3 regions of the Jejuibacter calystegiae genome follow, and region 1 is predicted to be linked to each of the others. Evidence: predicted binding sites of a transcription regulator. Region 1 holds the regulator's gene; each other region holds the start of a gene.
What was found. The regulator LexA, encoded in region 1, represses DNA repair genes until DNA is damaged. The targets are predictions, from matches to a motif close to TNCTGTATGTACATACAGNA.
Positions count from the first base shown of each region.

Region 2: the regulator LexA is predicted to act here: its motif matches at 6,848-6,867, upstream of uvrB (excinuclease ABC subunit UvrB).
Region 3: the regulator LexA is predicted to act here: its motif matches at 4,184-4,203, upstream of dinB (DNA polymerase IV).

Region 1 is NZ_CP040428.1:1,566,020-1,576,348, forward strand. It holds gene ubiC (chorismate lyase) at 118-627, shown strand; gene ubiA (4-hydroxybenzoate octaprenyltransferase) at 631-1,503, shown strand; gene plsB (glycerol-3-phosphate 1-O-acyltransferase PlsB) at 1,570-4,032, opposite strand; gene FEM41_RS07220 (diacylglycerol kinase) at 4,263-4,631, shown strand; gene lexA (transcriptional repressor LexA) at 4,740-5,348, shown strand; gene dinF (MATE family efflux transporter DinF) at 5,436-6,770, shown strand; gene FEM41_RS07235 (CsbD family protein) at 6,829-7,038, shown strand; gene zur (zinc uptake transcriptional repressor Zur) at 7,056-7,571, opposite strand; gene FEM41_RS07245 (2OG-Fe dioxygenase family protein) at 7,916-8,572, shown strand; gene FEM41_RS07250 (cysteine desulfurase-like protein) at 8,556-9,788, shown strand; gene FEM41_RS24740 (NYN domain-containing protein) at 9,817-10,140, opposite strand.
Region 2 is NZ_CP040428.1:2,996,085-3,006,413, forward strand. It holds gene FEM41_RS13735 (type 1 glutamine amidotransferase domain-containing protein) at 1-423, opposite strand, end outside; gene bioA (adenosylmethionine--8-amino-7-oxononanoate transaminase) at 485-1,774, opposite strand; gene bioB (biotin synthase BioB) at 1,863-2,906, shown strand; gene bioF (8-amino-7-oxononanoate synthase) at 2,903-4,060, shown strand; gene bioC (malonyl-ACP O-methyltransferase BioC) at 4,044-4,796, shown strand; gene bioD (dethiobiotin synthase) at 4,793-5,470, shown strand; gene FEM41_RS13765 (ABC transporter ATP-binding protein) at 5,467-6,174, opposite strand; gene uvrB (excinuclease ABC subunit UvrB) at 6,947-8,962, shown strand; gene yvcK (uridine diphosphate-N-acetylglucosamine-binding protein YvcK) at 8,963-9,868, opposite strand; gene FEM41_RS13780 (hypothetical protein) at 10,102-10,329, shown strand, end outside.
Region 3 is NZ_CP040428.1:2,251,620-2,261,948, forward strand. It holds gene FEM41_RS10355 (NADH:ubiquinone reductase (Na(+)-transporting) subunit B) at 1-517, shown strand, start outside; gene FEM41_RS10360 (Na(+)-translocating NADH-quinone reductase subunit C) at 510-1,301, shown strand; gene FEM41_RS10365 (NADH:ubiquinone reductase (Na(+)-transporting) subunit D) at 1,294-1,932, shown strand; gene nqrE (NADH:ubiquinone reductase (Na(+)-transporting) subunit E) at 1,936-2,532, shown strand; gene nqrF (NADH:ubiquinone reductase (Na(+)-transporting) subunit F) at 2,545-3,768, shown strand; gene nqrM ((Na+)-NQR maturation NqrM) at 3,780-4,004, shown strand; gene dinB (DNA polymerase IV) at 4,217-5,272, shown strand; gene pepD (beta-Ala-His dipeptidase) at 5,310-6,767, opposite strand; gene gpt (xanthine phosphoribosyltransferase) at 7,029-7,487, shown strand; gene frsA (esterase FrsA) at 7,600-8,847, shown strand; gene crl (sigma factor-binding protein Crl) at 8,978-9,379, shown strand; gene proB (glutamate 5-kinase) at 9,588-10,329, shown strand, end outside.

The sequences.
Region 1 (10,329 bases):
ACTTTATTCGTGTGTTACACCTTTGTTGCTATTAAGATCGCTGGAATATGCTTTGCCCCACACGAGCCGCGGGTTCTGCGTTACAATGCCTTCAGAATTTTTTCCGGAGAAGGTGTTATGTCCCATCCCGCGCTGGCGCAGCTGCGCGAACTCCACTACTTTCAGGATATTCCTGCTTTAAGCCACGCACTGAGCGACTGGCTGCTGCTGGAAGATTCCATGACGAAACGCTTTGAGCAATACTGCCACAGGGTCAGCGTGGATATACTGCGCGAAGCCTTTGTTGATGCCGGAGAGCTGATGCCCGGGGAAGCGGCGCTACTGCCGGACGAAGAGCGCTTCTGGCTACGTGAGATTTTGCTGTGCGGCGATGGCGAACCCTGGCTTGCTGGCCGGACGCTGGTGCCGCAGTCAACGCTGAATGGCCCGGAGCTGGCGCTGCGCCAGTTGGGAACTACCCCGTTAGGGCGTTATCTGTTTTCATCATCGACCCTGACGCGCGATTTTATTGAAACCGGACGTAGTGCAGAGCTGTGGGGGCGCCGTTCCCGTCTCCGGCTCTCAGGAAAACCGCTGTTGTTGACCGAGCTTTTCCTTCCTGCGTCGCCGCTGTATCGAGAGGAATAAAAAATGGAGTGGACTCTGAAGCAGAATAAGCTGCTGGCGTATCACCGATTGATGCGCACTGATAAGCCCATAGGCGCGCTGTTGCTGCTCTGGCCGACGCTGTGGGCGCTGTGGATGGCAACCCCGGGCGCGCCGCCGTTAACGATACTGCTGGTTTTTGTGGCGGGCGTCTGGTTGATGCGTGCCGCGGGCTGTGTGGTGAATGACTACGCGGACCGCAAGTTCGATGGTCATGTGAAGCGTACAGCGAATCGTCCCCTGCCCAGCGGCGCGGTGAGTGAAAAAGAGGCCCGTATTCTGTTTGGGGTGCTGGTGCTGCTCTCCTTCCTGCTGGTGCTGACTCTGAACAGCATGACGATCCTGCTGTCGGTGGCCGGGCTGGCGCTGGCATGGGTTTACCCCTTTATGAAGCGCTACACCCATCTGCCCCAGGTGGTGCTGGGCGCAGCTTTCGGCTGGGCGATACCGATGGCTTTCTCCGCCGTTAGTGAAAGCGTGCCGATCTCCTGCTGGCTGATGTTCCTGGCGAATATTCTCTGGGCCGTGGCCTACGATACCGAGTACGCCATGGTGGATCGCGATGACGATTTGAAGATTGGCGTTAAGTCTACGGCGATTCTGTTTGGCCGCTATGACAAACTGATTATTGGTCTGTTGCAATCTGGCGTGGTGGCGATCATGATACTGCTTGGCGTGCTGAATGGCCTTGGCGGCCTGTGGTATGCATCGATTGCCATTGCCGCCGGGTTGTTTGTCTGGCAGCAGAAGATGATAGCGAACCGAGATCGCGATGCCTGCTTCCGGGCCTTTATGAACAACAACTATGTTGGCCTGGCGCTGTTTATCGGTCTGGTGCTGAGCTATCTGCATTTCTGATTATTGAGTGCATAAAAAAGCCGGTCGGTGTAACACCTGACCGGCTTTTTTCATTTTTACGGCGCGTTATTCAGCCTGTTCCGTTGCTTCTTCTTTGGCCTCGATACCGCCATTCTGCGAGGTGGCGCTCTCAATGGTCAGGCGCACATCGGAGGTCAGCAGTTCGGCCAGCAGTTGGTAAACCTGCAGCGCTCGTTCAGATTCAGCGTCGCCGCTGTCGCTGATATAGCCTTCATCGCGCAGGGTCAGCACCAGAGTAGAGAAGACCGCCTTATCGAAGAATTCCGGCGCATTGATACCATGCAGAACCGACAGGCGCTGTGCCAGAGTGCGACTCTCTTTTTCCAGAGTGCCGCGGTTAATGCCCGGGTTGGCACCCAGCAGCCAGAAGGTGATGGCATAACGCTGAATGGTCTCGCGCACGCCTGCCGCCAGCAGTTGCAGGGTACGGGAGCGCAGCGGGTTCACCTGTAGCGTATCGCCGTTAATCAGGATCAGCCCCTGGCGTTGTAGTTCGTCCAGTAGCGCGTCGATCTCCGCGGGCAGCGCCTCTTTTTCCCAACGCAGGAATAACTCGCTCTTCAGCATCGGGTAGAGCAGCGTCACCTGCTCCAGTAGCGCACTGCGGGTCAGATGACGGCGTTGGGTAATCATCATGGCCAGCAGCGATGGCAGCACCAGCATATGCATCAGGTTATTGCGGTAGTAGGTCATCAGTACCGCCTGCTCGCGCGGTAGAATGATGATGTCGCCGATCGTATCTTTTTCCACTTCGAACTTGTTCATCTGTAGCGCGTGATTGATCAGTTCATCGGCGGTGACTTTCGGCGCCGTCGCGTCCGGCGAATAGGGGACGTTACGCATAATATCCAGATAGCAGTTCAGCTGTTCGGTTAGCTGTTCGCGGGTCAGAGAGCGCTGACGTGACGCCAGTAGCGCGGTACAGCACAGATTCATGGCGTTTGCCGCGCCGGCGTTGTTAATGCGCACCATCAGATCTGCGGCGATAGCGTTGACTGACGGCGTCAGCCAGGCCGGGCGTACCGCTTCGATGGGATCGATATCGTCACGCCATTCCGGCACGTTCTGGTTCAGCCAGTTGTTCAGCGGAATCGGCTCGCCGAAGTTAACGTAACCCTGACCCAGATTACGCAACCTGCTTAAGCCGCGTACCATCTGAGTGAAGCTCTCTTTCTCTTTGGTGGCACCGCGCAGCTCTTTCGCATAGGTGCCCACTTCCATGACATGTTCGTAGCCAATGTAGATGGGAACCAGCGTGATGGGGCGGGTACCGCCGCGCAGCATCGCCTGAATGGTCATCGACAGGGTACCGGTTTTCGGATCCAGCAGCCGTCCGGTACGCGAACGTCCGCCTTCCACAAAGTACTCTACCGAGTAACCGCGGCTGAACAACTCACCCAGATATTCGCGGAATACGGTGGAATAGAGCTTATTGCCCCGGAAGGTACGGCGGATGAAGAATGCGCCCAGGCGGCGGAAAATCGGGCCCGCTGGCCAGAAGTTAAGGTTGATACCAGCAGCGATATGCGGTGGTACCAGCCCCTGGTGGTAGAGCACGTAAGAGAGCAGCAGATAGTCCATATGGCTGCGGTGGCAGGGGACATAGACCAGTTCGTGGCCCTCGTGGGCCAGTTGACGAATGCGCTCGGCGTTATGGACGTTGATGCCCTGATAGAGCCGGTTCCAGGTAAAACCCAGTACGCGATCGGTTACGCGGATAGCTTCGTAAGAGAAGTTAGCCGCTATCTCTTCCATCAGGGCTACGGCGTTCTGTTGGGCCTTTTCATGGGAGATCTTTTTGGTACGCGCTTCGTCTTCTACCGCCCGGGCAATGGCCCTCGAGGACAGCAGCTTATTAAACAGATCCTGACGGGCCGGCAGACGTGGCCCTACGGCCGCCAGACGCAGACGCGAGAAGTGCATTCTGGCGATACGCAGCAGCTTCTGGGCGATACGCTTGTCCGTACCATGTTCGGTAGCCATACGGCGCAGAGAAACCGGTGGCGAGAAGCGCACAAAGCTGTCGCGGCCCAGCCAGATCACGGCGAAGAATTTTTGAATACCGTTCAGATTGCGCAGCGGCGGGTTGGCTTCCCCTTTCTCTTTGCCCGGCGCACGGCCGAACATCACAGAGACGGGTACCATCTGAACGTCAAGATTCGGATTACTGCGGTGTAGATCCAGATAGTTATGGAATAGTTTGATGGACTCTTGTTTAGGCGTGTAATAGGTGAAGACGCGGGGACCGTCGTGCGCGAACACATAGCGCGGCAGGACGACGCCGTCCACTTCCAGCGGCTCCATGGGGTCCGGCAGATCGTGGGCCAGACAGCGCGCACGCAGCGTCAACAAGTCTGCCTTCGAGTTATAGGGCAGAACGTACATAATCGGACGCGAAGTATCCAGGCCAAGTTCGGCGCAGGGATCCGCCGGAATTGACTTGCTCTTTACCAGAATACTTAATGGTAAATTAAGGAGCTTGTATAAAAATCGGGACCAGCCTGACATAAATGATGTAAAGCCTCTGGTTAATCATGCAAATGCGCCGTCAGAATACCAGAAACGGCACGGAAATTCTGCGGCACCACTATTAATCGAAGCGCGCTGGCGTTGACGCTGATTTTCGTCATACTGCCTGCTGCATTCGGTCTGGCTTCGTTAATCGGCTCGGGCGCGCCCTTGCCGCTTTGATGCAACTGAACTATTTAGAGTGTGTTTTTTGAAAAGGTTTCCATTACATGGCGAATAATACCACTGGTTTTACCCGTATCATCAAAGCTGCCGGCTATTCCTGGAAAGGTCTGAGCGCGGCGTGGCGTAACGAAGCGGCCTTCCGCCAGGAAGGGGTCGCCGCGGTTATTGCCATTATAGTGGCCTGCTGGCTGGATGTTGACGCCATGACGCGCGTGCTGCTGATTGGCTCCGTCATGCTGGTCACGATCGTCGAAATTCTGAATAGCGCCATCGAAGCCGTTGTTGACCGGATCGGCAGCGATTATCACGAACTTTCCGGTCGCGCGAAAGATATGGGCTCCGCCGCCGTGCTGTTAGCGATTATCGTCGCGCTTTTCACCTGGGTCACGCTACTCTGGTCGCATTTGCGGTAAAGCTTCAGGAAACGGATAAAACGCTGACTTTTTACCACGTTGTGGTTCCAAAATCGCCTTCTGCTGTATATACTCACAGCATAACTGTATATACACCCAGGGGGCGGAATGAAAGCGTTAACGGCCAGGCAACAAGAGGTTTTTGATCTCATCAGGGAGCATATCAGCCAGACGGGAATGCCGCCCACCCGTGCGGAAATCGCGCAGCGACTGGGCTTCCGTTCGCCTAATGCCGCAGAAGAACACCTGAAGGCTCTGGCGCGCAAAGGGGTTCTCGAAATCGTCTCTGGCGCTTCACGCGGTATCCGACTGCTGCATGAAGAAGAAGAGGGGCTGCCGCTGGTTGGGCGCGTTGCCGCGGGTGAGCCGCTGCTGGCCCAGCAGCATATTGAAGGCCACTATCAGGTCGACCCTTCCCTGTTTAAACCGAGTGCGGACTTCCTGCTGCGAGTGAGCGGTATGTCGATGAAAGATATCGGCATTATGGATGGTGACCTGCTGGCGGTACATAAGACTCAGGAGGCGCGCAACGGTCAGGTCATCGTGGCTCGCATTGAAGATGAAGTCACGGTTAAACGCCTGAAGAAGCAGGGCAACACGGTGCAACTGCTGCCGGAAAACAGCGAGTTTGAACCTATTGTGGTCGATCTGCGCGAACAGAATTTTACTATTGAAGGGCTGGCCGTCGGGGTGATCCGCAACGGCGAATGGCTCTGAATTTATAAACGCATCCCCCTGCTGACGCGTCCGTTCCCGGGCGCGTCTCTGCTTTAACTCTCCTGACTGCATAACCGGATAATGGCCATGCCCCTTTTCCAAAAAACCGATAAAGCATTATGGCGGCTGGCGCTGCCGATGATTTTCTCTAACGTGACGGTACCGCTGCTGGGGCTGGTGGATACTGCGGTCATTGGTCATCTCGACTCGCCGGATTATCTGGGCGGCGTTGCCGTTGGCGCTACGACGACCAGCTTTTTGTTTATGTTGCTGCTGTTCCTGCGGATGAGCACCACCGGCTTTGCGGCTCAGGCATGGGGCGCGAAAAATGCGCCGGCGCTGGCCAGATCGCTGGTTCAGCCGCTGATGCTGGCGTTGATTGCCGGTGTGCTGATCGTGGCGTTACGTACTCCGCTGATCGATTTGGCTTTGTACATTGTCGGCGGCAGCGAGCAGGTTCTGTATCAGGCGCAGCGCTTCCTGGCCATTCGCTGGCTGAGCGCTCCGGCAACGCTCGCCAATCTGGTACTGCTGGGTTGGCTGCTGGGTGTCCAGTACGCCCGGGCACCGGTTATTCTGCTGGTGGTGGGTAACCTGCTGAATATTTCGCTGGATCTCTGGTTTGTGGTGGGCCTGCATATGAACGTGCAGGGGGCGGCGCTGGCGACGGTCATTGCCGAATATGCGACGCTGCTTATCGGGCTGGTGATGGTGTGGCGGGTACTGCGGCTACGTGGCATTTCGATGGATATGCTGAAGCAGGCCTGGCGCGGCAATATTCGCCGCCTGCTGGCTTTGAACCGCGACATTATGCTGCGTTCCCTGCTGCTTCAGCTCTGTTTTGCCGGTATTACCATTTGCGGTGCGCGCCTCGGTAGCGAAATCGTGGCGATTAACGCGGTATTGATGACCATGCTGACCTTCACCGCCTATGCGCTGGATGGTTTTGCTTATGCGGTAGAGGCCCACTCCGGCCAGGCCTTTGGCGCGCGCAGCACCGGGCAGTTGTTGAGCGTATGGCGAGCCGCCTGCCGCCAGGCGGGTCTGGTGGCGCTCTGCTTCGCGGCGATCTACGCCCTGGCGGGGGCGCAGATCGTAGCCCTGTTAACCTCAATCCCCGAACTTCAGGCTCAGGCGGATCGCTATCTGCTATGGCAGGCGGTGCTGCCGCTGGTTGGCGTCTGGTGTTATCTGCTGGATGGCATGTTTGTGGGGGCCACCCGCGGCGCGGAAATGCGTAACAGCATGGCGGTTGCCGCGCTGGGATTCGGACTGACGCTACTGACGCTGCCCTGGCTGGGCAACCATGGCTTGTGGCTGGCTCTGACGGTATTTCTGGGGCTGCGTGGCCTCTCCCTGGGCTGGATCTGGCGCCGTCACTGGCGTAACGACACCTGGTTTAAGGTGCCGGGCCACCAGTGAGCCTGTAAGGCTATACTTAATGGGTGAGTAAAGCTAAATCCGGCGCAGGAGGTACGCGATGCTCAGAGACGAAATCGAAGGCGGCTGCCGGCGTCTGGTGGGTAGAGTCCGCGAAGCCTGGGGCAGGATGACCGACGATGACGGCGCCATTGCCAGCGGCCGTCATGAGCGGCTGATTGGCAGGCTTCAGCAACGCTATGGCTACGCCAGAGCCCAGGCAGAAAAAGAGGTGACCCAGTGGGAAAAGCGTAACGATTACCGCTGGTAGCAGGGCGTGGGCGCGGTTTAGCGCCCGCGTTTTTTCACGGCGACGCTGTGATCGTGCTGGCAGATTTCGCGGTTGCGGCAGGCTTCCACTTCGGCGCAGGGCGCGCACAGACCGTGTGCTTCGATCACATTGTGGTGTAGAGCAAAGCCGTTACCGGCCGCCAGCTTGTGCATTATCTCCTCCACACCTTCCGCACTCTCCTCTTTCACCGAACCGCAGCGATCGCAGATAAACATGGCGGAAGTGTGCATAGGCTCATCAAAGTGATGGCACAGCACATAGCTGTTAGTGGACTCAACTTTGTGTACAAACCCCTGCTCCAGAAGAAAATCCAGCGCCCGGTATACGGTAGGGGGCTTGGCCTGGGGTTCGCTGGCCTTCAGCAGATCGAGCAGATCGTAGGCGCTAATGGAGCTATCCTGCAGCGTCATCAGACGCAGTACTTCAAGGCGCTGAGGCGTCAGGCGCACGTTGCGCTGCTGGCACAGTTTCTCTGCACGCGCCAGCACATCTTGCGGTGTCGTCATATCCATCAGTCTGCCTCGTTATCTCGGAATCTTGCCCAATTTTATCATGAACCCGCTAAAACGCCGATATCCTGAACGCAGTCGTCACCTGGAGTGTGATACGGCGCGGCAGTCAGGTGTTAAGGCGGGGGATTACGCACCTTAATAGAGAAGTGTTATTGCATGATGAAATGCATTTTTATCATATATATTTCTGTAAATAAGATCTGATTCCTGGCGATATATCGCATATTGTGATTTTGATAGCATTATTTACTGCTTGCTCTTTGACCGGAATCAGGCGGATGACTACCTTGATTAAGGGCATTTTTTATTCACCCGTCATGATTCTTATAAAGAGGGAAGTAAGAATGTTACATAAGCATGAGTCCGTCCTGCATCTCACCTGCCTGAGTCAGGTTTCCGTCGCCCAACTGGCACCCACATTCGCCACGCTGCCTGCCACGGCTCACGCCGATGGTCAGTACCGGCTGCGACGCTATTCCGTTGTTCGATTCCGCCACGGAGAGGTGGAAGAAGTTGATAAGCATGATTTTGTTCAGTCCAGCGATATTAACCGCTTTCAGGGCAATGTGGTGCGCCGCTTTGAACCGCTGGAGTCCACCACGCTGAAAAGCGACGGTCTGCGTGAGGTTTGCCGACTGTTTGTGGAAAGTAACGGGTTGCCAGACGGACAGGAGATTGAGATCCACCAGATGCGTGTTACCGCGATCTACGATGAAACCCAGGTGGCGCCGGAAGGGATCCATCAGGACGGGTTTGATCATATCGCGCTGGTGGCGATCGATCGTGAAAATATCGTCGGCGGTGACGTCATGCTGTACAGCAACAACCATGAGGCGCCATTCTTCCGCAAGGTGCTGGAAAATGGTGAAGTAGCCATGCTGGCCGACCATACGTTATGGCATAACGCCAGCCCAATCCGGGCCGTCAGGCAGGGTGAGGAGGGGCATATGGATGTTTTCGTACTCACGGCCAGGGAGCAGCCCAATGAACTTCACGCCTGAAGCGGTACGCGTGCAGTTTGGCGCACTTTCCGCCCCGGAAGTATCGCCGCCGCCGGTATTTCTTGATGGCCCCGGCGGCACTCAGGTGCCGGTATCGGTGCTGGAGGCGATGGCGGGTTACCTGGGGCGCAACAATGCCAACCTGGGGGGGCACTATTTCTCCAGCCGCAAAACGGAAGCCCTGGTACGCCGCGCCCGGGAATCGGTACAGACGCTGCTGAATGCTTACGCGCCGGACAACATCGTGTTTGGCGCCAGCATGACGGCGCTGACCTTCCATCTTAGCCGTATTATCAGCCGTGAGTGGCAACCTGGCGATGAGATTATCGTCACCGCGCTGGATCACTATGCCAATGTTTCCAGTTGGCAGCAGGCGGCGGACGATCGTCAGGTGGTTGTTCGCCAGGTGCCGGTTAACGAACCAGAATGCACGCTGGATGTGGAGCGTATCTGCGAGCAGATTGTTCCCGCCACCCGACTGGTGGCGGTATGCCTTGCTTCCAATACCACTGGCAGTATTGTCGATGTGCGGCGCATCGTAGAGGCAGCGCATAAGGTCGGGGCCATGGTTTACGTGGATGCCGTGCATTATACGCCCCATCACCTGCCGGATGTGCAGGCGTTGGGCTGTGATTTTCTGGTCTGCTCCGCCTATAAATTTTGTGGCCCGCACGTTGGCATGGCGTATATTGCGCCGCGCTGGTTACAGGCACTGCGGCCTTATAAGGTGGCGCCAGCGACCGATATTGGTCCCGGGCGTTTTGAAACCGGCACTCTGAGCTTTGAAGGGCTGGCAGGCGTGGTGGCCGCTATTGAGTACCTGGCCCAGTGGGGAACGGAAGAAGCACCGTTGCGCCAGCGTTTGCAGGAGAGCTATGCCTGCTATCAGCATCATGAACAGGCGCTGAGCGAATATTTTCTGGCGCGTCTGCAGGCAGTAAACGGCGTACGTCTGTACGGCATTAACAGTGGTGATGCCCGACTCAGAACGCCTACTTTCGCGCTGACCTTTGAAGGATGGTCGCCAGAGCGGATCGCCAGAGGCTTGGGGGATGAAAATATCTGCGTGGGGAACGGTCACTTCTATGCTCAGGGGCTTATCCGGCAACTGGAGCTCGCAGAGCGCGGCGGCGTAGTGCGTATTGGGTTGATGCACTACAACACCCGCAGCGATATCGACAGCCTGTTTGAAGCGCTGCGACGGGTGGTGAGGTAATCGTCCATTTAGTATACAGGCTGCTATTTTATGGGCCTGTATTTTTGGGCCATGAAGAAACCAGTCCATCGATATGCTCATGTAGATCGGGATTGATATGATTCCACATAGGATCAAGCACAAAATCGATACCCTCACGCCGGGCCTGTTTCGCTGCGGGGACAAAATCACTGTCGCCAGCGACTAAAATGATTTGCTCAACGTTTTTATGGTGGGACAGTGATGAGATATCCAGACTGATTTTCATATCAACGCCCTTCTGCCGGGCTTCATACCTGACATCCTTCTCTGTAAGTTCATCGACGGTAATCCGGCCATTAAGTAACGCTTTCGTTTTCTCTGGTGTAATCACCCACTAACCTTCATCGGTAATACGCCCCAGCCGTAAAGCAACTTTCCTGAATTTTTTTAACTCGTTATGGAATTCTTTTCTGAATCTGGCTTCAGGAGTGTCAGAAAAGCTAAATCCTTTTCGGGAGACAGGATTCTGTGCTCGTTTTTCGAGCGGTGGCAATCGTAGAAAAGAATACGATACAGATCG
Region 2 (10,329 bases), 1.4 Mb from region 1:
CCTGTACAGCACGCCGGGGGCGTGGCAAACGGCTGCGACCGGTTTGCCCGCCGCCCAGAACTGCTCAATCAGGGCGAGAGAGTCGGGATCCTGGGCCAGGTCCCAGAGCGGGCCGTGGCCACCGGGATAAAATACGGCATCATAGTCCTGCGGGCGAATAGCATTCAGCTTGCGGGTACCTGCCAGGGCGGCTTTGGCCTCCTGATCGGCCCGGAAGCGACGGGTATCTTCGGTTTGGGAATCCGGCTCGTCGCTTTTGGGATCGAGCGGCGGCTGACCGCCTGCGGGAGAGGCCAGGGTAATCGCCAGTCCGGCGTCAAGAAAGACATAGAAGGGGGCGGCAAACTCTTCCAGCCAGAAGCCGGTCTTTTTGCCGGTATCCCCCAGTTTATCGTGCGAGGTTAGCACCATAAGTATTTTCATTGTGTCCTCCCGGTTGATGACGACTGCCTGAAGTGTAGTGCATCCGCCGGGAGTGAGTGCCTTAGCGCTGGAAAAGCGCTGGCTGACGCAGCGCCGCGGCTATCGCGTCTGTCAGGCGGGTAAGCTGCTCCGGGGTGATGACATAGGGGGGCATCAGGTAGATCAGGCGTCCGAAGGGGCGGATCCAGACGCCGGATTCCACAAAGAAGCGCTGTAGCGCCGCCATATTGGCCGGGGAGTGGGTCTCTACCACGCCAATGGCGCCAAGCACCCGCACGTCTGCCACTTCCGGCTCATCGCATAGCGGCAGCAGGGCCTGACGCAACTGCGTCTCGATAGCCGCCACCTGACTCTGCCAGTCGCCCTGTTCCAGCAGCGCCAGGCTTTCACAGGCTACCGCACAGGCCAGCGGATTGCCCATAAAGGTGGGGCCGTGCATAAAGCAGCCTGCCTCTCCGTTGCTGATGGTTTCCGCCACGTGACGGGTGGTCAGGGTGGCGGAAAGCGTCATGGTGCCGCCGGTCAACGCTTTGCCCAGGCACAGAATATCGGCGCTGATATCGGCATGTTCGCAGGCAAACAGCTTACCGGTACGCCCGAAGCCGGTGGCGATTTCGTCGGCAATCAGCAGTATTCCTTCGCGGTCGCACAGGCGGCGAATCTGACGCAGCAGTTCGGGGTGCCACATCCGCATGCCGCCTGCGCCCTGGACTACCGGCTCCAGAATGACGGCGGCAATCTCATGGCGATGGGCGGCCATCAGGCGGGCGAATGCCGCCAGATCGCGCTCGTCCCATTCGCCGTCGAAGCGGCTCTGGGGCGCCGGGGCAAACAGATTTTCCGGCAGATAGCCGCGCCACAGGCTGTGCATCGAATTATCCGGGTCGCAGACCGACATCGCCCCAAAAGTGTCGCCATGGTAGCCGTTACGCAGGGTGAGGAAGCGTTGACGCGACTCGCCCTTCGCCTGCCAGTACTGAAGCGCCATTTTCATCGCCACTTCCACCGCCATCGAACCGGAATCCGCCAGGAAAACGCACTCCAGCGCGTCGGGCGTCATCGCCACCAGGCGGCGGCACAGATCCACCGCCGCCGGGTGGGTAATGCCGCCAAACATCACGTGGGACATCTGCGCCATCTGGCGCTCAAGGGCGGCATTGAGCCGCGGGTGATTGTAGCCGTGAATCGCGGCCCACCAGGAGGACATGCCATCCACCAGCCGTTCGCCGCTGGCAAGCTCCAGCTCGCAACCCCGGGCGGCGACAACGGGCCAGGTGGGCAGCGGCTGGCTCATGGAGGTGTAGGGGTGCCAGATATGCTGGCGGTCGAATTCGAGATCGGCAGGGGTCATAAGCAAACTTGTAAACCAATTTAAAAAGATTTAGGTTTACAAGGATAACCAAAAACCGAAATAAACAACACCCCCATTGGAGAGGCTCATGACTCATCCCGCTCGCTGGACAATGGAGCAGGTTAACGCCCTGTTCGATAAACCCTTTCTGGATCTGCTGTTCGAAGCGCAGCAGGTACATCGCCAGCATTTCGACCCGCGTCAGGTGCAGGTGAGCACGCTGTTGTCGATTAAGACCGGCGCCTGCCCCGAAGACTGTAAATACTGCCCCCAGAGCGCGCGCTACAAAACCGGGCTGGAGGCGGAAAAGCTGATGGAGGTCGAACAGGTACTGACCTCTGCCCGCCAGGCGCGGGATGCCGGATCCACCCGTTTCTGCATGGGGGCGGCGTGGAAAAACCCTAACGATCGCGATATGCCATACCTTGAGCAGATGGTTCAGGGGGTGAAGGCGCTGGGTATGGAAACCTGCATGACGCTGGGAACCCTCAGCGACGAACAGGCCCAGCGGCTGGCGGGCTCCGGTCTGGATTATTACAACCACAACCTGGACACCTCGCCGGAGTTCTACGGCAATATCATCACGACCCGCAGCTATCAGGAGCGGCTGGACACCCTTGATCGGGTACGAGACGCCGGGATCAAAGTGTGTTCTGGCGGTATTGTCGGCCTGGGGGAAACGGTGAAAGACAGAGCCGGTCTGCTGTTACAGTTGGCGAATCTACCCACGCCCCCGGAAAGCGTGCCGATCAACATGCTGGTGAAGGTGAAGGGGACGCCGCTGGCGGAAAACGACGATGTCTGCCCTTTCGATTTTATTCGTACCATCGCCGTGGCGCGCATCATGATGCCGCGTTCTTACGTGCGTTTGTCTGCCGGTCGCGAACAGATGAACGAACAGACTCAGGCTATGTGTTTTATGGCCGGGGCCAACTCGATTTTCTATGGCTGCAAGCTGCTCACCACTCCTAATCCGGAAGAGGATAAAGATCTGCTGCTGTTCCGCAAATTGGGGCTGAATCCGCAGTCGCACGGCGTGGAAGCGGGTGATAACGAACAGCAGGAGCAGTTGACCCGCCAGATCGAACGCGCTGACGCCAGCGCTCCCTGGTACGACGCGGCTGCGCTATGAGCTGGTCGCAGCGCATCGATGCCGCGCTTGATGAACGACGCGCCGCTGATAGCTTCCGGGTTCGGCAGTCGCTGAGCGGCGGCAATGGTCGGCTGTTGCAGATGGGAGAGCGCCAGTGGCGCAACTTTTCCAGTAACGACTATCTGGGGCTGAGCCGCCATCCGGAAATCATTGCCGCCTGGCAGGATGGCGCGGCGCGCTACGGCGTGGGGAGCGGTGGTTCCGGCCACGTTACCGGCTACAGCGAAGCCCACGAAACCCTGGAGCGGGAACTGGCCGACTGGCTGGGCTATCCGCGCGCGTTGCTGTTTATCTCTGGTTTTGCCGCTAATCAGGCGGTGATAAGCGCGCTGGCCCGCAGGGAGGATCGGCTGGTGGCGGATCGATTGAGCCACGCCTCGCTGCTGGAAGCGGCGAGCCTGAGCCCGGCGCAGCTACGGCGCTTTCCCCATAACGATATGGCGGCGTTAAGCCGTCTGCTGGCCGCTCCCTGCGCCGGTCAGCAACTGGCGATCACCGAAGGGATCTTCAGTATGGACGGTGACCGCGCGCCGCTGGCGGAGGTTCACGCTATCACCCAGGCCAGCGGTAGCTGGCTGATGGTGGACGATGCCCACGGCACTGGCGTTATCGGGGAGCAGGGGCGCGGCAGCTGTCATCAGGCCGGGATTCAGCCCGAACTGCTGGTAGTGACCTTCGGCAAGGCCTTTGGCGTAAGCGGTGCGGCGGTGCTGTGCAGCGAGTCGGTTGCCGATTATCTGCTGCAGTTCGCCCGTCATCTGATTTACAGCACCGCCATGCCGCCCGCCCAGGCCCAGGCGTTATCGGCGTCGCTTGCGATAATCCGATCGCCGCAGGGAGACACGCTGCGTCGGCACTTGCAGCGTCTGACTGCCCGCTTTCGGGCCGGAGCGGCAGGGTTGCCGTTTCAGCTCGCGGCATCGGAAACGGCCATCCAGCCGCTGATTGTCGGCGATAACGGTCGCGCATTGCGACTGGCTCAGCGCCTGCGTGAACGCGGATTCTGGTGCTGCGCGATTCGTCCACCAACGGTGCCTGTCGGGACTGCGCGGCTGCGGCTGACCCTGAGCGCGGCCCATCAGGAACAGGATATCGATGCGTTACTGGAGGCGCTGAATGACTGCCGTGAATAAACAGGCCGTGGCCGGCGCCTTCGGGCGGGCGGCCGCCACCTACGACCGATTTGCCGAACTGCAGCGTCTTAGTGGTCATCGGCTGATGCAGGAAGCCGGAGAGCGGACCCCGGACCGGGTGCTTGATGCCGGTTGCGGTACCGGTTTTTTCAGTCACCTCTGGCGCCAGCGCGGCAGTCAGGTGATTGCCCTGGACCTGGCTCCGGCCATGCTGACCCGGGTGCGGGCCTGCGAGGCGGCTCACCATTGCGTGCAGGGTGATATCGAGGCGTTACCGCTGGCGACTGATAGCGTCGAACTTGCGTGGAGCAGCCTGGCGGTGCAGTGGTGCAGCTCCCTCTCCCGCGGCCTGTCGGAGCTGAAGCGGGTGACACGTCCCGGAGGTCGGGTGCTGTTCAGCACTCTGTGCGACGGCTCGCTGCCGGAGCTGCATCAGGCGTGGCGGGCGGTGGATAGCCAGCGCCACGCCAATCGCTTCCTGACCGCCGGGCAGATTGCGCGTGCGGCTGACGCGCCCGGTATGCGCTGGTTCTGCGAGACGGTCAGGCTGCATTTTGCCGATCCGCTCAGCGCCATGCGTTCGCTTAAGGGCATTGGTGCCACCCATCTGCACGACGGCCGTACCGCCCGAACCCTGACCCGTAGCCAGCTTAAGGCGCTGACCCTGGCCTGGCCGCAGCATGAGGGACAATTTCCTCTGAGTTATCAACTGTTTTATGGAGTGATCGAGAAGTGATTAAGCGCTGGTTTGTAACCGGAACCGATACCGAAGTGGGAAAAACTGTCGCCAGCTGCGCGCTGTTACAGGCCGCCGCCCGGGCGGGCTGGCGCACGGCGGGCTATAAACCGGTGGCGTCCGGAAGCCGGATGACCAGTGAGGGGGTACGTAATGGCGATGCTCTGGCCCTGCAGCGTCACAGTACCCTGACGCTGGACTATGCCCAGGTGAATCCGCTGGCGTTTCTGGAGCCGACCTCGCCGCATATCGTAAGCTCAGAAGAGGGCAGGCCTATTGAATTCAGCCAGCTTTCCGCCGGGCTGCGTGTTCTGGAGCAGCAGGCCGACTGGGTACTGGTGGAAGGTGCCGGGGGCTGGTTTACGCCACTGTCTGAACGCCGCTATTTTTCCGACTGGGTCGTGGAAGAGCAACTGCCGGTCATTCTGGTGGTGGGGATTAAGCTTGGCTGCATCAACCATGCGCTGCTGACCGCCGCCGCGGTGCAGAGCGCCGGGCTGCGGCTGGCGGGCTGGGTCGCCAATAATGTTCAGCAACCCGGCCGCCGCCATGCGGAATACCTTGCCACGCTGCGCGAGCGGTTGCCCGCGCCGATGCTTGGCGAGATCCCCTGGCTTACGGATCCTGCCGTACCTGGCGACCGGTGGCTCGATCTGACCCTGCTTGACGCCTAAGGCGCCATCCAGCCCAGTAGTCGTTCATCCAGTTGACCTGGCCTGCCCTGGGCCAGGTTACGGCCGCGATGCAGTAGACAGAAACGATCCGCCACTTTGCGGATGAACGACAGGCTGCACTCGGCCATCAGAATCGTCATTCCAAACTCCTGAACCAGCCGTTTCACCAGCAGCGCCATCTCTTCCAGCGGCGTTTGCGGGTGTGCGCTCAGAGGCTCATCCAGAATCAGCAGCCGTGGAGCAGTGACCAGCGCCAGAGCTAACGACAGCTGCTGTTGCAGCACACCAGGCAGCGCGCTGGCGCGCAGATGTCGGATGGCATAAAGCGCCGGAAACAGGGTGTCGATCAGCGGCGGAATGGCGCGGGGAGCGGTATTCACCGCTCTGTGCGCGATATGCAGATTCTCCTCGACCGAAAGCTGAGTAAACAGCCGCCGACCCTGGGGCAGGTAGCCAATGCCCAGTGCCGCCCTGCGTGCGACCGACATATTACGCAAATCCTCCGGCGGACCACCGGGGGCATGCCAGAGCAGGGTGCCGCTCTGTACCGGCAGGTGGCCGGTGATACAGTTGGCCAGGGTGGTTTTACCCGCGCCCGGCTCGCCTAACAGACAGGTGCACTCTCCCGGCGCCAGCTCCAGATCCACATTCCATAATACGTGGCGCTCACCGTAAAACTGATTCACTGCGCGTACACTCAACATGGCTCACTCCTCCGCCTGGGTTATCGGCCACCGCGTGCGCGGCTATCAGGAACCATTGCAAATCGCTTGCCAGCTATTTCAATGAGCGGAAAGAGCAGACACCCGCTAAAAAAACGGATAAGACGCTGCAATGCAGAGTTTTACTCTGCTGGCTGGGGCGTCAGCCTGCACTTCACCGGTGCCGGGGGGCTCGCCCTTTTGGTGCAGAAAGGGGACTTTATGGTGCCAGACTGGAATGTGCCTCGGACGGTTTAAGAGAGAAAAAAAAGCGCAAAACTTTTTTTTGCGGCCTGACACACACAAATCAGGGCTTTTGGACAGACGGCATGGTCTGTGGGCCTGGAGCAGTTATCCACTATTCCTGTGGATAACCTTGTGCATTAGAGTTAGAAAACCTGCGGTAAGCAAGAAAAGACGCGGTCCGCGCCTGAATTGGTGTCAAAGCCGCCTTTATTTAAAAATTAATTTATTTCAACGAGTTAAATAAAATCAATCCTTGTCATAAAACTGCCATCTCAGGAAATAAAACTTTCATCGCCTTGCTTGACAAATGTTAAAACTTACCCGCTCTCTGGGGATAACCGAAATCGCCAGGTTAAATCATCCGATGCGGCGGCCAAACGGCAGATTTTTACCGGTGAATCGGTGTGAAGAGGGGTGATGAATGGTAGGTTACTGTGTTTTCATCCAGCTATTGTGATTGGCAAAAGCCGCCATGGCGAGTAAAATTACTCTCCGGCTTGCACACTTCTTCACCACCAGGTAGCCCGCCATGAGCAAAGCGTTAAAACTCCACTCCGCCTTCCAACCTTCCGGCGACCAGCCTGATGCCATTAAACGCCTCTGCGAGGGGCTGGATGACGGGCTGGCGCACCAGACTCTGCTGGGGGTAACCGGCTCGGGGAAAACCTTCACTATTGCCAACGTCATCGCGAATTTGCAGCGCCCCACCATGGTGCTGGCGCCGAACAAAACCCTGGCGGCGCAGCTGTATGGCGAAATGAAGGAGTTCTTCCCGGAAAACGCGGTGGAGTATTTCGTCTCTTATTACGATTACTATCAGCCCGAAGCTTACGTGCCCAGCTCCGATACCTTTATTGAAAAAGATGCCTCTGTGAACGAGCACATCGAGCAGATGCGACTGTCGGCCACCAAAGCGCTGCTGGAGCGGCGCGATGTGGTGGTGGTGGCATCGGTATCCGCTATCTATGGTCTGGGCGATCCCGACCTCTACCTGAAGATGATGCTGCATCTGACCGTCGGGATGCTGGTGGATCAGCGTTCGATTCTGCGGCGTCTGGCGGAGCTGCAATACACCCGTAACGATCAGGCGTTCCAGCGCGGCACCTTCCGGGTGCGCGGCGAGGTTATCGATATCTTCCCGGCGGAATCCGACGAGATAGCGCTGCGGGTGGAGCTGTTCGATGACGAAGTGGAGCGGCTGTCGCTGTTCGATCCGCTGACCGGCCACGTGGAGTCCACGGTGCAGCGCTACACCATCTACCCCAAAACCCACTATGTGACGCCGCGCGAGCGCATCATCCAGGCGATGGAAGAGATCAAAGTCGAACTGGCCGATCGCCGCAAAGTGCTACTGGCTAACGATAAACTGCTGGAAGAGCAGCGCCTGAGCCAGCGTACTCAGTTCGATCTGGAGATGATGAACGAGCTGGGCTACTGCTCGGGCATCGAAAACTACTCACGCTATCTTTCCGGGCGCGGCCCGGGCGAGCCGCCGCCGACCCTGTTCGACTATCTGCCCGCAGACGGACTGCTGGTGGTGGATGAATCCCACGTGACCATTCCCCAGATTGGCGGCATGTTTCGCGGCGACCGGGCGCGTAAAGAGACCCTGGTAGAGTACGGTTTTCGGCTGCCGTCGGCGCTGGATAACCGCCCGCTGAAGTTTGAAGAGTTCGAGGCGCTGGCGCCCCAGACCATCTACGTTTCCGCGACGCCGGGCAATTACGAGATGGAAAAATCCGGCGGCGATGTGATCGATCAGGTGGTGCGGCCTACCGGCCTGCTGGATCCGATGATCGAGGTCCGACCGGTAGCGACTCAGGTGGACGATCTGCTGTCGGAGATCCGTCAACGTGCCGCACGCAACGAACGGGTGCTGGTGACCACCCTGACCAAACGCATGGCGGAAGACCTGACCGAATATCTGGAAGAGCACGGGGAGCGGGTACGCTATCTGCATTCGGATATCGATACCGTGGAGCGGATGGAGATTATTCGCGACCTGCGACTGGGCGAATTCGATGTGCTGGTGGGGATCAACCTGCTGCGAGAGGGGCTGGATATGCCGGAAGTCTCGCTGGTGGCGATTCTTGATGCCGATAAAGAGGGCTTCCTGCGTTCAGAACGCTCCCTGATTCAGACCATTGGCCGCGCTGCGCGTAACGTTAACGGCCAGGCGATTCTGTACGGCGATAAGATTACTCCTTCCATGGCGAAGGCGATTGGCGAAACCGAACGCCGTCGCGAGAAGCAGCAGCGCTATAACGAAGAGCACGGCATTGTGCCCCAGGGGCTTAACAAGAAGGTGGTGGATATTCTGGCGCTGGGCCAGGGGCTGGCGCGCACCAAAGCGAAGGGACGCGGTCGCGGTCGGGCGGCCGCAGCGCCGGAAGCGGCAGAGATGACGCCGAAGGCGCTGCAGCAGAAGATTCAGCAACTGGAAGAGCAGATGATGCAGCACGCCCGGGATCTGGAGTTCGAAGAGGCGGCGGCGTTGCGCGACCAGATTCACCAGCTGCGCGAACTGTTTATCGCCGCTTCTTGATCAGCCCAGCGCCTGGAGCGCTTTTTCCAGCGCCAGGCGCAGCAGGTGGCGATCGTGGCGGTAGGGGATGTCGCTGGCCTCCAGCGGCTCCTCAATGATAGTCCGGTCGCCGCAGCCCTGGGTGCTGACGCCGGGGCGCGCCACCACCGCATCTACAAAGTGTTTCCCCACGTGGCGCTCCATGAGCGCCAGCCGTTGACCCAGATCCAGATCGGCGGCGGGACTGTGTTCCGCGCCCAGGTTATCGATAAACACCACCGGTGCCGGGGTTCGGCGCAGAGCCTGGGCCATATCTTCAAGCAGCAGAATGGGCATCAGGCTGGTATAGAAGCTGCCGGGCCCCATAATGATCAGATCGGCGTCGGCAATGGCCTGCAGGGCTTCGCGGGTGGTCTGGCCCTTTGGCGATAGCATCAAATCCGCCGGAGGCGCGCTGAGCTGGTCGATATCCACCTCGCCATATACCAGATTACCATCGCTGTCGGTAGCGGCCAGATCCAGCGGCTGTTCGGACATGGGGATCAGAAAAGCATCGACCTTGAGCAGGTTGCGAATCAGGTTAATGGCTTCCAGCGGCCGCACGCTCAGGTGATCCAGCGCCTTTAACATCAAATTTCCGAGATTATGGCCCGAAAGCTCGCCATTACCGCCAAAACGATACTCAAACATCGCCGATGCCACGCTGGGCTCGGTAATTAACTGGTTCAGGCAGTTGCGCGTATCACCCCAGGCGATACCGCCTTCGGAGCGGCGGATACGGCCTGTGGAGCCGCCGTTATCGGTGGTGGTAACAATGCCGGTAAGGCGCGAGCCCAGAGAGGAGAGGGCAGACATCACGCGCCCCAGCCCGTGACCACCGCCCAGGGCGACCACCCGGTCAAGATCGGCAAAAGTGCGACTACGCATAGCGATTCCTTCAGGATAACTTTCCGCCCTTAAGGTAGCGCAAAGTGGTGGAAAAGACGAATTGCGGTTACTCTTGCCTCCTGAGTCGATGAATGCCGTTGCAAACTCTTCAGCGTTTGTCGGTAGTGCAATTTCGGGTACCATCAGGAATCCTCAGAATATTGCGTAATCCGGAAAATGCATTTTTGGTTTAATTCAGTCGTTCTCATTTACAGGAAATCATTGACCCGGCGATGATGAAATATATTAGAAAGAGCCTTGCGTTAAGCTCTGTCACTACAAAGAAAATGGCGACTGATGATCCGCAGCGACTTGAGTTATTAAAAGATCGATTAAAAAGCCGATTCGGCGTGCCTGTCGGCATACATATAACAGGTATTCCCTTAGCTATCAGCATGATACTTGCCATTTTTTGCTACGCCATGCCACAGGTTTCTGTCTGGATGATGCTGTTTCGCTGG
Region 3 (10,329 bases), 690 kb from region 1:
GGCTAGCGGCGGCGGTGAGGCGCTGGTCAACGTTGCGACCGGTCAACCAGTTAGCTGGATGGACGCCTTCCTGGGCAACATTCCGGGCTCTATTGGCGAAGTCTCTACGCTGATGATTCTGATTGGCGGCGCGATCATTCTGTTCGCCCGTATCGCCTCCTGGCGTATCGTCGCTGGCGTGATGCTGGGGATGATCGCGACTGCCGCGCTGTTTAACGCGATTGGCTCCGACACCAACCCGCTGTTCGCCATGCCGTGGTACTGGCATCTGGTGTTGGGCGGTTTCGCCTTCGGCATGATGTTTATGGCGACAGACCCGGTCTCCGCCTCCTTTACCGATAGAGGCAAGTGGAGTTACGGCATTCTGATCGGCGTGATGTGCGTGCTGATTAGGGTGGTCAACCCGGCCTATCCTGAAGGAATGATGCTGGCGATTCTGTTCGCCAACCTGTTCGCGCCGCTGTTTGACTATCTGGTGGTGCAGGCCAACATCAAGCGGAGGAAGTCGCGTGGCTAATAAAGGAAACGATACCATTGGTAAAACCCTGCTGGTGGTGCTGGTTCTCTGCCTGGTCTGTTCGGTGGTGGTGGCTGGCTCCGCGGTAGGACTTAAGTCGCGTCAGCAGGAGCAGAAACAGCTCGATAAGCAGCGCAACATTCTGGACGTGGCGGGCTTAATGCAGCCGGGCATGACCGGCGATGATGTGAAAAGCGTCTATAGCGAGCGTATTTCTCCGCGCCTGCTCGATTTGGCCAGCGGTGAGCTGCTGGATAAAGACCCAACCAGCTTTGATCCCGCGAAGGCGCTGCGCGATCCGCAGCAGAGCATGACCCTGAGCGCCAGCCAGGATCCGGCAGGCATCAAGCGCCGTAGCAATATCGTCGAAATCTATCTGGTGCGCGACGAGCAGAAAAACGTGCAAGAGCTGGTGCTACCGATTTACGGCAACGGACTATGGTCGATGATGTACGCCTTTGTGGCGCTGGATACCGACGGCCGCACCGTGAAAGGCATTACTTACTACGATCAGGGGGAAACCCCGGGCCTGGGTGGGGAAGTGGAAAACCCGAGCTGGCGCAGTCAGTGGATTGGCAAAAAGGTGCTGGATGACCAGGGCAAGCCTGCGATTCGCGTGATGAAAGGCAGCGCTCGTCCGGGAGACGAGTACGCGGTGGACGGTCTGTCCGGCGCGACGCTGACCTCTAACGGCGTACAGCACAGTTTTGATTTCTGGATGGGGGAAAACGGCTTTGGTCCCTTCCTGAAACAGGTTCGTGAAGGAGTGCTCAACAATGGCTGAAATGGGCGATATGAAAGAGGTTAAGCGGGTTCTTGTCAGCCCGCTGGTGGAAAATAACCCCATCACCCTGCAGATTCTTGGGATCTGCTCGGCGCTGGCGGTAACCACCAAACTGGAGACCGCCTTCGTGATGGCGATTGCCGTGACCCTGGTCACGGCTTTCTCCAGTATGTTTATTTCGATGATCCGTAAGCAGATCCCCAGTAGCGTACGTATTATCGTGCAGATGGCGATCATCGCTTCGCTGGTTATCGTGGTGGATCAGATTCTGCGGGCCTTTGCGTATGAGATCTCCAAGCAGCTGTCGGTGTTCGTTGGCCTGATTATTACCAACTGCATCGTAATGGGCCGCGCCGAGGCTTATGCCATGAAGTCGCCGCCGCTGGCGAGCTTTATGGATGGTATCGGTAATGGCCTGGGTTACGGGGCGATTCTGCTGGTCGTCGGCTTTGTGCGTGAGCTGTTTGGCAGCGGTAAGCTGTTCGGCGTCACCGTGCTGGATACGGTACAGAACGGCGGCTGGTATCTGCCGAACGGCCTGTTCCTGCTGGCCCCCAGCGCCTTCTTCCTGATCGGTCTGCTGATCTGGGCGCTACGAACCCTGAAGCCGCAACAGCAGGAGAAGGAGTAAGTGATGGCTCACTATATTAGTCTGTTCGTACGTGCGGTGTTCGTCGAGAACATGGCGCTGGCCTTCTTCCTGGGGATGTGTACCTTCCTGGCGGTATCGAAGAAGGTCTCTACTGCCTTTGGTCTGGGCGTGGCGGTGACCGTGGTTCTGGCGATTTCGGTGCCGGTCAACAACCTGATCTATAACCTGGTGCTGCGCGACGGCGCGCTGGTGGAAGGGGTGGATCTCAGCTTCCTGAACTTCATCACCTTTATCGGCGTTATCGCAGCCCTGGTGCAGATTCTGGAGATGATCCTCGATCGCTTCTTCCCGTCGCTCTATAACGCGCTGGGGATCTTCCTGCCGTTGATTGCGGTGAACTGCGCCATCTTTGGCGGCGTCTCCTTTATGGTTCAGCGCGATTACAACTTCCCGGAATCCATCGTCTACGGTCTGGGCTCCGGCATTGGCTGGATGCTGGCTATCGTCGCGCTGGCGGGTATTCGCGAAAAGATGAAATACTCCAGCGTGCCGGCAGGGCTGCGCGGGCTTGGGATCACCTTTATTACCACCGGATTGATGGCGCTGGGCTTTATGTCATTCTCCGGTGTGCAGCTATAAGGGGCGTAACTGATGGAAATTATTCTTGGCGTAGTCATGTTTACGCTGATCGTACTGGCGCTGGCGCTGCTGATTATCTTTGCCCGCTCAAAGCTGGTGAACTCCGGCGACGTGCTGATTGAGATCAACAATGAAGCGGACAAGCAGTTCCATTCGCCGGCTGGCGGTAAGCTGCTTAACACGCTGGCCGATCAGGGGATCTTTATCTCCTCAGCCTGTGGCGGCGGCGGCTCCTGCGGTCAGTGCCGGGTCACAATCAAAGAAGGCGGTGGCGATATCCTGCCGACCGAGCTTTCGCATATCACTAAACGCGAAGCCAAAGAGGGCTGTCGTCTGGCCTGTCAGGTCGCGGTAAAACACGATATGAAGCTCGAACTGCCGGAAGAGATCTTCGGGGTGAAGAAGTGGGAGTGCGAAGTTATCTCTAACGATAACAAAGCTACCTTCATCAAAGAGCTGAAACTGAAGATCCCGGAAGGGGAAGTGGTGCCATTCCGTGCCGGAGGGTACATTCAGATCGAATGCCCGCCCCATAAAGTCGCCTATGCCGACTTCGATGTGCCGGATGAATATCGTGAAGACTGGGACAAGTTCAACCTGTTCCGCTACGTATCTGAAAGCAATGAGCAGGTGGTGCGTGCCTACTCCATGGCGAACTACCCGGAAGAGAAGGGCATTATTATGCTCAACGTGCGTATCGCCACGCCGCCGCCGCGCCTGCCTGATGTCACGCCGGGGATTATGTCTTCCTATATCTGGTCGCTGAAACCGGGCGATAAGGTGACGATTTCCGGGCCGTTTGGCGAATTCTTCGCGAAAGAGACCGAAGCCGAGATGGTCTTTATCGGCGGTGGCGCCGGTATGGCGCCAATGCGCTCCCATATCTTCGACCAGCTTAAGCGTCTGAGTAGCAAGCGTAAGATCAGCTTCTGGTACGGCGCCCGTTCGCTGCGCGAAATGTTTTATCAGGACGAGTTCGAACAGCTGGCGCGTGAAAATCCGAACTTCACCTTCCACGTTGCGCTCTCTGAGCCGCTGGAAGAGGATAACTGGACGGGTCATACCGGCTTCATCCACAATGTTCTGTATGAGAACTATCTGCGCGATCATCCGGCACCGGAAGATTGTGAGTTCTATATGTGTGGGCCGCCGGTAATGAACGCGGCGGTGATTAAGATGCTGAAGGATCTCGGCGTGGAGGATGAAAACATCATGCTCGACGACTTCGGCGGCTGATGGAGGCCGAAATGCTAACGGTATTTCTGGCGAGCTTCGCCATCTTCGCTCTGGTGATTCTGGGTATGTCGCTGGGCTACATCGTGAAACGCAAGTCGTTGCAGGGTAGCTGTGGCGGTATCGGTTCACTGGGCCTGGAAAAGGTGTGCGACTGTCCGGAGCCCTGTGATGCCCGTAAAGCGCGCACCGCAGCGGCGGAGCGACGGCAGAAGCTGGAGCAGGATCGGATTCTGTAACCCGATATCTGAAGGCCCGGAACATTTCCGGGCCTTGTTATTTTTTTGCCTTCTTCCTCCCTGTCACTCGATCTAATCTTCTGACTTTTTACCTCTTTTTCCCTCCATGCACTGGAGAAGGCGCATTTTTGCCACCGATAGTGGCGGGAAAGCGTTGCAGTCCGGCGTATCTTTTTCTATCCTGTATGCATATACAGTTGTGGTGGTGAACTATGCGCAAGATCATTCATGTCGATATGGACTGCTTTTTTGCGGCCGTCGAGATGCGGGATAACCCGGCGCTGCGTGATATTCCGCTGGCCATTGGCGGTAGCCGGGAGCGGCGCGGTGTTATCAGCACTGCCAACTATCCGGCGCGTAAATATGGTGTACGTAGCGCCATGCCCACCGCCATGGCGCTTAAGCTCTGCCCACACCTGACCCTGTTGCCGGGGCGTTTCGACGCTTATAAAGAGGCTTCTGCCCATATTCGGGAAATCTTTAGCCGTTATACCGCGCGTATTGAACCGCTGTCGCTGGATGAAGCCTATCTGGATGTCACTGACAGTACGCACTGCCACGGCTCCGCCACGTTAATGGCCCGGGAAATTCGCGCCACCATCGCCCGGGAGCTGAATCTGACCGCCTCGGCCGGTATTGCACCCATTAAGTTTCTTGCCAAAATCGCTTCCGATCTCAATAAGCCGGACGGCCAGTATGTGATTACGCCGGAATCGATGGGGGATTTTCTGGCGGACCTGAAACTTGCCAAAATTCCCGGGGTGGGAAAGGTCACGGCGGCGCGCCTGGAGGAGATGGGATTGCGCACCTGCGCCGACGTACAGCGCAGTGACCTTGCGCTATTGCTTAAGCGCTTTGGTAAATTTGGTCGGGTGCTGTGGGAGCGCAGCCACGGTATTGATCAACGCGAAGTGAATACTGACCGACTGCGTAAGTCGGTTGGCGTGGAGCGCACACTGGCTCAGGATATTCACGAATGGCACGAGTGTGTCGCGATCATTGAACGGCTCTACCCTGAACTGGAGCGGCGTCTGGCGAAGGTGAAACCCGATCTACTCATCGCTCGTCAGGGCATTAAGCTAAAATTCGACGACTTCCAGTTAACCACCCAGGAGCATGTCTGGCCGCGGCTGAATAAAGAGGATCTGCTGGCGACGGCGCGTAAAACCTGGGATGAACGGCGCGGCGGACGCGGTGTCCGGCTGGTGGGGCTGCACGTGACGCTTCTGGCTCCAGAACTGGAGCGCCAGTTGGTGCTGGGATTATAGGGAAGACCGGCTCCCGGGGGAGCCGGTTGGTAACGACTTACTTCGCTGGAATGGACTTCAACAGTTCAGTCAGCAACTGCCAGTACAGGCCCACGCTTTCGATGTGTACCTGCTCGTCCGGCGAGTGCGGACCGGTAATGGTCGGACCGATAGAAACCATATCCATCTCCGGATAAGGTTTCTTAAACAGACCACACTCCAGACCGGCGTGGATGACCATAATGTTCGGCGTCTTGTTAAACAGACGCTGATAGGTTTCACGCACCAGCTGCATGACTGGCGACTTGTCGTCCGGCTGCCAGCCAGGATAGCTGCCTTTCGCCTCAAGTGTGGCGCCCGCCAGGACATTGAGGGAAGAGAGCATGCTCACCACATACTCTTTACCGCTGTCGATCAGCGAACGGATCAGGCAGATAATCTGAGCCTGATCGCCTTCAGTGGTCACTACGCCCACGTTCAGAGAGGTTTCCACTACGCCTTTCACCACGTCGGAGTTACGAATTACGCCGTTCGGCGTGGCGTTTAGCAGATTCAGGAAAGCGTCGCGGCTGCGAGCGTCCAGCGGTTGACTCTCTGCCTGAACCGGTTCGAGCAGCAGGGTCAGGTTTTTCTCAACCTGAGAAAGCTCATTTTGCAGCACCGCCAGATAAGCCTCAACTCGCTGTTTCAGCTCGCCCGCCTGGGTTTTACTGACTGCCAGGGTGGCAAAGGCTTCACGCGGAATGGCGTTGCGCAGCGTACCGCCGGTGAAATCGATAAGACGCAAATCCAACTGCGGCGCCTGCTCGTTCAGGAAGCGGGCCAGCAGTTTATTGGCATTGCCCAGTCCCAGATGGATTTCGGCGCCGGAGTGGCCGCCTTTCAGCCCCTTCAGGGTCAGTTTAACGGTCTCGAAACCATCGGGCAGCGCTTCGCGGGTCAGGGGCAGGGTTGAGATGGCGTCGACGCCGCCTGCGCAACCCATGTAGATTTCGCCCTCTTCTTCGGAATCGGTATTGATCAAAATATCCGCCTGCAGCCAGTTGGGCTGTAGCGCAAAGGCGCCGTCCATACCCGCTTCTTCGGTCATGGTCAGCAGCACTTCCAGCGGACCGTGCTCAACGCGATCATCTGCCAGTACCGCCAGCGCGGACGCCATACCGATACCGTTATCAGCTCCCAGCGTCGTGCCGCGTGCTTTGACCCACTCGCCGTCGATGTACGGGCGGATGGGATCTTTAGCGAAGTCATGTTCGGTATCGTTATTTTTCTGGGGAACCATATCCAGGTGCGCCTGGAGCGCGACCGGCTTGCGGTTTTCCATGCCCGGCGTCGCCGCTTTGCGGATCAGGATATTGCCAGCCCGATCGCGTTCCGCGTGCAGGCTCTTCTCTTTCGCCCAGTCGAGAATATGCTGCGCCAGTTGCTCTTCGTGGTAAGAGGGGTGAGGAATGGAACAGATTTTGGCGAAAATATCCCACAGCGGCTGCGGGGAGAGTTGAGACAGTTCAGACACAATGCGTCTCCTTGACGTTGACCGGCGATAAAAGTAGTGCCAGGTCGCGGGGTTACCGGATAAAAATGTACCGCGGGCCTCATCCCGCGCGATTACCTGAGGATACCACTTTCTCTGGCTTTCCGGGGGAGTGAAAGCCTAAAAACCGCGCCGTTGCGCAACTGAGGCTGGTGTTTGGTGTCTCAGGTCACTATAATTTCGCGCAACCTGATTCCATTAGAATACTTTTTGAGCCGTTATTGATAGGCCGGGATACATCACATGAGCGAAAAATACGTCGTCACCTGGGACATGTTGCAGATTCACGCCCGCAAGCTGGCCAGCCGTCTGCTGCCAGCTGAGCAGTGGACAGGCATTATCGCGGTCAGCCGCGGTGGCCTGGTACCGGCTGCGCTGCTGGCGCGCGAACTGGGTATTCGCCATGTCGATACCGTATGTATCTCCAGCTACGACCACGATAACCAGCGCGAAATGAAAGTCCTGAAGCGTGCCGAAGGCGACGGTGAAGGCTTTATCGTTATCGACGATCTGGTGGATACCGGCGGTACCGCAGTCGCAATTCGTGAAATGTATCCGAAGGCGCATTTTGTCACCATCTTCGCTAAGCCAGCCGGTAAGCCGCTGGTGGATGATTACGAAATCGATATTCCGCAGAACACCTGGATTGAGCAGCCCTGGGATATGGGCGTTGCATTCGTGCCGCCGCTGGCTGGCCGTTAATCCCTAAAATAAATGTGCAACAGACGCCCGGCTTTACCGGGCGTCTGTTTTTTAACACGGCGACAGCGAGTACAATAGGCCTGCTTATCCGTTTTAGGGAGAAAGGGTCGCCATGTCGAAGCGCAACCTCAGCGAAGATCTCTTCAAACCCCGCTTTAAACACCCGGAAACCTCGACTCTGGTGCGACGCGCTCGCCATCACAAGAGAGAGGAGGTTCAGTCGCCGCTGGACGGCCGTACCGAACCCCACTGGTATCGCCTGATTAACCGCCTGCTTTGGATCTGGCGCGGCGTGGATCCGCTGGAGATCATGGACGTTCAGAGCCGCATTGCCACAAGCCAGGCCGAACATACCAATGACGACTATTACGATACCGTCGTTGGTTATCGCAGCGGCAACTGGATCTACGAGTGGTCGAAACAGGCCATGCTATGGCAGCAGCGCGCGGGTCAGCAGCAGGATCCCGAATTGTGCGGCAAGCAGTGGCTGATGGCCGCTAATCTCTACAGCATTGCCGCCTATCCCCACCTGAAAGGTGACGACCTGGCCGAGCAGGCCCAGGTGCTGGCCAACAACGCGTATGAAGAGGCGGCGCCACGTCTGTCCGGCGGGCTGCGGGAGCTGACCTTTTCGATGCCCGGCGGTAGCGATATCACGGGCTTCCTGCATATGCCGAAAGGGCAGGAGGGGCCGTTTCCGACCGTGCTGCTGTGCGGCGGTCTGGATGCTCTGCAGAGCGACTACTATCGCCTGTTTGAACACTATCTGGCGCCTGCGGGCATTGCCATGCTGACTATCGACATGCCCTCGGTGGGCTTCTCTTCCAAATGGAAACTGACTCAGGATTCCAGCCTGTTGCATCAGCAGGTGCTGCGTGCGCTACCGGAGGTGCCCTGGGTTGATCACACCCGGGTGGCGGCTTTCGGCTTCCGCTTTGGCGCCAACGTGGCGGTACGTCTGGGCTATCTGGAATCGCCACGCCTGCGTGCGGTGGCCTGTCTGGGGCCGGTGGTGCACTCTCTGCTAAGCGAATTTGAACGCCAGCAGCGGGTGCCGGAAATGTATATTGACGTACTGGCCAGCCGCCTGGGCATGATCGATGCTTCTGATGAAGCGCTACGGGTGGAGCTGAATCGCTACTCGCTGAAGACCCAGGGACTGCTGGGGCGCCGTTGCCCTACGCCGATGCTGTCCGGTTTCTGGGAGCGCGATCCCTTCAGCCCGGAACAGGATTCTCGGTTAATCGCTTCGTCCTCGGCCGACGGTAAGGTGCTTAACATTCCGTTCAGTCCACTTTTTCTGAATTTTGATAAAGCGCTGAGTGAGATTACCGACTGGCTGGCGAAGCGCCTGAAGTAGCGTTCTGGCGCGGTTTTTAGCGATTTTCATACTGGTTGTGTGGGGATTGGAAATGTGCCGAATTGTGGGTCCCGTTGTTGCGAAATTTCTTATGTTTGATAAAACTGGGGGTTCACAAAAGGAGATCGCAATGACGTTACCGAGTGGATACCCGAAGAGTCGACTGATCAAAAAATTCACCGCGCTTGGCCCCTATATCCGGGAGGAGAAGTGCGAAGATAACCGCTTTTTCTTCGACTGCCTTGCTGTCTGCGTTAACGTAAAACCCGCCCCCGAGCTGCGTGAATTCTGGGGATGGTGGATGGAGCTGACCGCTGTCGACAAACAGTTCCACTACACCTGGAAGTTTGGCCTGTTCGATAAAGAGGGAGTCTGGGTACCGGTCACCATCAAAGATAAAGAGGTCGAGCAGAAGGTCGCGCAGGCGTTGCGCAGTTTTCACGGGCGCCTGGAGGCGCTACTGACCGAGCTTTCATTCGAACTGGTTCCGGCGCAGGGCTTTATTGAAGAGCCGGTAAAGATCCGCGCCTGACCGCGTAAAACGCCAGCACTGACTGGCGTTTTTCATATCTTTCAATCTGATAGTTACAGGAGGCCTGTCATCTTATATTGCGACGTAAGCCGCTACTCCCGCGTATTCACTTCCTTTTCTCCCCCCGCCTGTTGGCAAGGTGCGCGACACCTGATAAAACAACATGCACAGCTCTTCCCTTTTTCCCTGATCAAAATGGCAAAACACTATGAGCGATAGCCAGACTCTGGTAGTTAAGCTTGGCACAAGCGTACTCACCGGCGGCTCACGCCGTCTGAATCGTGCCCATATTGTGGAGCTGGTGCGCCAGTGCGCCCATCTGCACGCAGCAGGACACCGCATCATTATCGTCACCTCCGGGGGCGTTGCCGCCGGCCGTGAGCACCTGGGATTCCCTGAGTTGCCACAGACTATCGCCTCCCGCCAGTTGCTGGCGGCGGTGGGTCAGATCCGCCTGATCCAGCTTTGGGAACAGTTCTTTTCCATCTACGGTATTCACGTTGGTCAGATGTTGTTGACCCGTGCCGATATGGACGATCGCGAACGCTTCCTGAACGCGCGCGATATGCTGCGCTCCCTGCTGGATAACAATATCGTCCCGATTATTAATGAAAACGACGCAGTGGCGACGGCAGAGAGCAAGGTAGGTGACAACGATAACCTTTCCGCGCTGGCAGCCATTCTGGGCGGCGCCGACCGATTGCTGTTGCTGACCGACCAGCAGGGGTTGTTCACTGCCGATCCGCGTACCGATCCCACCGCTGAACTGATTAAAGAGGTGCAGGGTGTGGATGACGCGCTGCGCGCTATTGCCGGAGACAGCGTTTCCGGGCTGGGTACCGGCGGTATGGGTACCAAACTGCAGGCGGCGGATGTGGCCTGCCGCGCCGGTATCGAGGTGGTTATTGCTTCCGGCAGCCTGCCGGACGTGATTGAGGACGTTGCGAAAG